2 regions of the Pseudogracilibacillus sp. SO30301A genome follow, and region 2 is predicted to be linked to the other one. Evidence: a T-box and tRNA genes for the amino acid it is inferred to sense, from the RefSeq annotation. Region 2 holds a T-box; the other holds one or more tRNA genes.
What was found. A T-box is a leader RNA that pairs with one kind of tRNA and senses whether it is charged. The one in region 2 lies ahead of alaS (alanine--tRNA ligase), so its partner is inferred to be a tRNA-Ala.
Positions count from the first base shown of each region.

Region 1: it encodes a tRNA-Ala, which carries the amino acid that the T-box ahead of alaS (alanine--tRNA ligase) is inferred to sense. The anticodon was not compared.

Region 1 is NZ_JAXHDD010000008.1:16,692-20,129, forward strand. Features, by position in the region: gene SPD89_RS06140 (MFS transporter) at 1-60, shown strand, start outside; gene SPD89_RS06145 (hypothetical protein) at 656-826, shown strand; gene SPD89_RS06150 (sulfite exporter TauE/SafE family protein) at 941-1,663, shown strand; tRNA gene SPD89_RS06155 (tRNA-Ala) at 1,861-1,933, opposite strand; gene SPD89_RS06160 (phosphatase PAP2 family protein) at 2,157-2,759, shown strand; gene SPD89_RS06165 (hypothetical protein) at 2,899-3,198, opposite strand.
Region 2 is NZ_JAXHDD010000027.1:12,687-16,124, reverse strand. Features, by position in the region: gene alaS (alanine--tRNA ligase) at 1-1,681, opposite strand, end outside; T-box leader at 2,146-2,353, opposite strand; gene SPD89_RS13460 (AI-2E family transporter) at 2,412-3,438, opposite strand, start outside.

The sequences.
Region 1 (3,438 bases), on a different contig from region 2:
AATAATCAAGAGAAAACAGTTGAAACAGATGATAAATTGTTTGTGCAAGATAAAAGTTAAGAGTATTGTAACCAAAATATTAGAAGGTTGCACAAAAAGAAAAGCTTGCCAATCCTCTTAAAATACCCTACCGTTATTAGTGTCGAATCAAAACGGTGGGAGAGTGAAAGGATAGTTAGCAGTTTACTAATGGGGCTTTTATGCAATAAGGCTTTGTCATGGTTCTCAATAATAGGGCGCGCGCGACAAGTTCTGTGATAAACATTTTCAGCGTGAAACACGGGAAGTTACTAAATAAACTTTAACTTTACAACGAAGGATGGGAATGACGAAACCAAGTTTTCGAAAACTATCCCATTGATACTCCTGCGTGCTTTATGCATGACAGTGCATAAGGTTCGAAGCACAATACCGAATGGAATGTGAGCTTGAGAAGGTAGTTTAATTTCACGTCAAAAAGTAACGAAGAACTTATAATCTAGTATACATCGATAGATGGAGCGCCGAATGCTTGGAAACTGGCACGTTCGGTGCGGAGCAGGGGAAAAGCTGGAGATAATCTCAAAGGCTTACCTATTGCTACTATAAAGGAATAACGATTTGCGTCTATTCTTATTGGTAAGTTACAAAAATATAGCAAAGAGGGTGTATGGATATGGTTATGACTACTATTGCTTCTGCATTCATATGGATTGCAGCGATTTACGAACTAATAAAGCCTTCAAAAGAGCAAAATAATCGAAAAATCATTGTTTTAACATCCTTAGGCACTTTATCAACATTAGTTATCACTATTTCATTATTTCAAAATATGTTGGGGGTCTAATAATTCGCTAAACGAGCTATATAATCAAAACGTAGTTGAAGTACAATAGGGTCGAATTGAAGAAGGGAATATATGTTGATTATTTGATATTTGGAGTAGAGTTGGTGACATTGTATGGGGGAAAATTTGATTGTACTTATTATAATTGTACTCGTGGCTTCGTTGTTACAGACAAGTACTGGTTATGGTTTCTCTATTATCGGTACTCCTTTTTTGTTGTTAATTTACCCTGCTCATACAGCGATCCAGGTTAATATTATACTCTCAATTTGTCTTTCTGCTTTTATGATTTTTAAAATTAGAAAAGAAGTAGACAAGTTATTGCTAATTAGATTGATTAAAGGAAGTATCATAGGATTATTTTTTGGTATTTTTATTTATCTGTTTTTAGATATTCGACTACTTAAAATGACTGTTGGTGCTCTTATTCTTTTTTTAACGGTACTTCTTATTTTAAGATTAACGATAGATAGAACGAAGAATAGAGATTTTGTAACGGGCGGAATATCGGGGTTATTAACAACAAGTATTGGTGTACCCGGACCGCCTTTGTTATTATATTTCTCTGGAGCAAGAATAGATCAAACGACCCTCCGTAGTACAACGTTGGCTTATTATCTATTTGTTTATTTTGCTAGCTTGATGATGCAAATATCTTTTGGTGGTACCAGTAAAGAGACATGGATATCCTCTTTTTTAGCTATACCACCTCTGTTTGCTGGAATTATGTTCGGACAGTTCTTGTTTAAATGGATCAGTCAAAAAACATTTCGACTTATTACGTATGTAATTTTGATATTTACAGGGATATATTTATTAGTAACTGGCTTTTTTTAGATTTATATAAAAAATATTGGGCTAAACGGGTGCAATTGTATGTGAAAATGGAGTTAATCTAAAATACCTTGGAAACTTTTCGGCGCTATTTTCACTGTTATTTACAGCTGATAATTAAAATTGGATTACAAAACAACCTGCTAATAATCTTTAAACAAAAACGCTTATACACCTTAATGTATAAGCGTTCCTTTTGATGGAGCATATCGGGCTTGAACCGATGACCTCTTGCATGCCATGCAAGCACTCTCCCAACTGAGCTAATGCCCCAAAAGATTTAACTAATACTTATTATATAATGTTTCTATTTTTTTTCAACAAATTGAGTTAAATTTTGATTACATTTTAATTGAAAGATTGTATATCTAAGTCGATTCTTGTAAAATAATGAGTGACGTTTTGCTATTTATAGAAAGTGTGGTGGGTTAAAATTCGTAAGAAAAAGAAGTCTTTTTTAATTATTTCGGCTATCTTTTTGTTTCTTTTTATGATTATGGCAATGATAACAACAGGAACGACAGGCATTATAATTGATGAAACTGTCGCTTATTGGGCGGATCAAAATAAAACGGCATTTATAGCAGGAGTAATGAAATATGCTTCATTTATCGGCTCTAGTGAAATGGTTTTATTAATAACAGTAATCATTGGAATCGTTTTGTTAATTAAACGAAGCTGGCGAATTCTATTTTTCTTTTTTACATTATCCGTTGGAGGAGTATTCCTTAACTTATTCCTTAAACTTCTCATACAAAGAGCAAGACCAGGGGATGAAGTGAGCTATATCGAAGTATTTAACCTGAATCTGGAAATTCAGTCATACAGTTTTCCGAGTGGTCATACGATGCGCGCAACGATATTGTTTTTATTTTTAATTTACTTAACGTATAAATATATTAACAATACAGGGATTAAAATGGGATACTATTTTGTTTTTGTATTATTAATTTTTGCTGTTGCATTAAGTAGAATCATGCTAGACGCACATTTTGTTACAGATATTGCAGGTGCAATCTTAGTATCAATTTTTTGGTTTTTCTTAATTTTATATTTTTTTCACAAACCAAAAAGAGCTAATTCCCTAATGTTTAGTTAAAAAAAAGTTACGTCTTTTTTGTAGATAGGAAAAAATAAAACTTTCTTTACTCGCAGTGAAACGAAGGCTTTCTCCATTGATTTGCGGAAAGCTTTCGTTTTCACTCATTTCTTTTGCAAGGAATCATTTAAGGATGATTCTAATTTTTTATAATAAAGGGTAAAGCCAAACCAATGCCAATTGGTAAAGCGATGAATAACTTCATTCTTATTTCTAAACGCCGATTATCTATCGCAGCGTATACTTTCCGGTCTTCAGCATAAATAAAGTCGATCTTATCCGGTTGTAATAAAATAGTTTGATCTCCTTCAATTCCAAACAATCGTTCCTGCGTATCCTTTTTAATAAATGACATTATTTGTACGTCTGTCCATTCATTCGTCTGAATCGTAATCGATGTACCTTCATATTGATCGTCGCTATCGACATTTATTTTCATGGTATTTCCCCAATCTTATTTACTAGCTTTTTGCTCGCCTTGAAAATTTAGGATAAGAGATCCATGCGAGCGTGAAACCAATACATCCAAACCCTAGTAAAATAAGCGAGCTCAGTAGAAAATCTGTATAACTTAACGTCCCGCTCATCGCCAGTTTAAAAGCATCATGCGCCGCTGAAAAACTTTATAACAACTTCTAGTAAATTTAAAAGTTCTATCAATAATTTATCCATTGCAGCA
Region 2 (3,438 bases):
GTTTTCGTAAAGCTTCATCAATTATAGCTGTCACTGTTTCCTTATTTTCAAGTGTTCCTTCGATTATTTCGACATAATGAATATGTTGCCCATTTGGCGCTTTTTGAACATCCGTTACTTTCGCTTTTGCTGAATCTGTATAAATCCAACCAGTATCTGCAATTTGGCCACCGCTCTCAGCATAAAATGGCGTTTCCTTTAAAATAAGCGAAACATTATCCCCTTCTTTTGCTCGTTCTATTATATCATTTTTACCAATAATATAAATAACCTCAGTCGATACCTTTTGTTTGTCATAACCGATAAAGGTGCTTTCTGCTTTAATTTGTGTTAATAAATCATCTTGAACATGCATAGAAGCTGTTTGGTCTCTCGCTTCTCTTGCTCTTGTCCGTTGTTTCTCCATCTGTTGATCAAAGCCCTCGTTATCAATTGTAAAGCCATATTCCTCTACATATTCTTCTGTAAGCTCTTTTGGAAATCCGTATGTGTCATAAAGTTTAAAAACTTCTTCACCAGGAATGACTTGTTTACCCTGAGATTTTTCTTTTTCAATGATTTCATGTAAACGTTCAATCCCCTCGTGAAGCGTTTCATTGAATCTTTCTTCTTCAATTTGAATAATATTTGCAATATATTCCTGTTGTTCTGCCACTTCTGGATAATAAGAATTCATTATTCGTCCGACCGTGGGGACTAGTTTATACATAAATGGTTTTTCTATCCCTAAATTTTTTGCATAACGAACCGCACGTCTAATTAATCGACGTAAAATATATCCTCTTCCTTCATTTGAAGGAAGTGCATGATCGCCAACCGCAAAAGTTACGGTACGAATATGATCTGCAATGATTTTAAAAGCAGTATCTAGTTCTTCATTTTCACCATATTTTACTGAGGTAAACTCTTCCGTTTTTTTGATGATTGGAATAAACAGGTCTGTATCAAAGTTAGTTTTAGCATTTTGTAAAATGGACACTAACCGTTCTAGTCCCATTCCGGTATCAATATTTTTGTTAGGAAGTGGTGTATATGTGTCATCTGGATTATGATTAAATTGTGAAAATACAAGATTCCAAACTTCTAAATAACGTTCATTTTCTCCCCCAGGGTACAGTTCAGGGTCATTTGGATCATTCCCATAACTTTCTCCCCGATCAAAAAATATTTCGGAGTTAGGGCCACATGGCCCTTCTCCAATATCCCAAAAATTTTCCTCTAAGCGAATGATCTGCGATTCAGGTAATTTTATTTCATTTACCCAAATATTATACGCCTCATCATCTTCAGGGTGAACAGTTACAGATAATAATTCCCCATCGAAACCAATCCATTTATCGCTTGTTAAAAATTCCCACGCCCAAATAATGGCTTCTTTTTTAAAATAATCACCGATCGAAAAATTACCTAACATTTCAAAAAATGTATGGTGTCTTGCTGTAAAACCAACATTTTCAATATCGTTAGTCCGTATTGCCTTTTGTACATTAGCAATTTTTGGATTTTCAGGGGTAATTGAACCATCGAAATATTTTTTTAATGTTGCAACTCCACTATTGATCCATAATAAACTTGGATCATCCTTTGGAACAAGTGAAACACTTTTTTCAATCTGATGTCCTTTTTCTTTAAAAAATTGTAAAAATAATTGTCTAACTTCTGATGAAGATAATTTCTTCATATTATTATACCTCCATTTTCAATATCATTTCTTTAAACTAAAATATAAAAAAGAACACTTAAACAGTTGAAGTAAACTGCGACGTTACTATTTAATCACCACTAGAAAAGAATGACTCGATCTCCAAGATGTCGAGTCGATTGCAAACATGTCGAGTCATTTTCCAAGATGTCGAGTCGATTGCGAACATGTCGAGTCGTTTTCCAAGACGTCGAGTCGATTGCGAACATGTCGAGTCGTTTTCCAAGACGTCGAGTCGATTGCAAACATGTCGAGTCATTTTCCAAGATGTCGAGTCGATTCAGAACATGAGGAGTCGTTTCGCATTATATGCCTTTTCCTGAGATACGGAGTTGTTCATATAGACTTTTACGTCGCAGTTTATGGAAACGCTAAATTACCCTCAACTAATGAGTGTTGTTTATAATAGTAAGCTAAACAATAAAAAAACTCCTCTCTGCATATGCAGGGACGAGATTACATTCGCGGTACCACCCTAATTATGAATTAAAAACAATTCATCGCTTGATCATGTTAACGGTTTGATACCGACGGGGATTAGCCGCACTCCAGTCTAGCTTTCCATAATATCATGTTGGAATTTATTTCAGCAAATTAAATTCCTCTCTTTAACATGAGAGATCATGTACTCTTTACCTTCAACATTTTATTATTATTTAAAGAATCATATGTAAGTTAAAAACTAGTATAAGAAACTGGTGCACAAATGTCAATTGCAATGTTGTTTATTTATATAAATTTGTACAATTATCGCTTTTCCCATTGTTATTAAAGGTACTGCGACAATCATTCCAATGATTCCACCAATTTCTGCTCCTATTAGTAATGTTAAAATAATGAAAACAGGGTGAATTTGGACACTTTTTCCCATTATATAAGGTGATAAAAAACTGTTTTCCAATGTTTGAACGATTAAAGTAGTGACAAGAACTACGATAACAAGCTTCCAAGAAGATGTCATCGCAACTGCAACTGCAGGGACGGTACCGATTATCGGACCAAAATATGGAATCACATTCATTAATCCCATAATCACCGCAAGAACCAGCGCATATTTCAATTGAAACGTATGATAAATTACATATGTGACGAACATTATTGCCGAAGAAATGATTAATTGCCCTCGGATATACCCTCCTAAACTTTCATCCATTGCTTTTAAAATCGTCTCAAATCTTTGGTAATGTTTTTCCTGTACAAAATTATACAGGGAATTTTTCATTTGAGTAAAATCTTTCAAAAAATAAAACACAAGGACAGGAATAATCGTTATCGTAATGATAAAATCAAACAGATTTGCTGCACGATCTAATATATTTTCTATTTGTTTTTCAACAGATAATTCGATTCGGGAAATTAGTTCATCCATTTTATCATGAACGATTTCTGGCAAAAAAGAGGTCGAATCATAAATCGAATAAATAATATTTTCATATAAAATCATTGAATCCGGAAGCTGCTCACTTAAATCTTGTAATTGCTGCACGAAAACAGGAAAGCTTTTATAAAAAAGGATGGTCATTAATGAAAAGAAAAGTAAATAAATAATAATAACAGCAAATCCTTTACTAATATTAAATTGATTTAATTTTAAGACAACAGGATGTAGTAAATAACTTATAAATGCAGCGATAATAAATGGTGTTAAAATTTTACCTATAACAACAAAAAGAGTTTTATAAACAGGATAGAGTTTTATTAGAAGATAAATTACCAAAACAATCAATATGATGGAA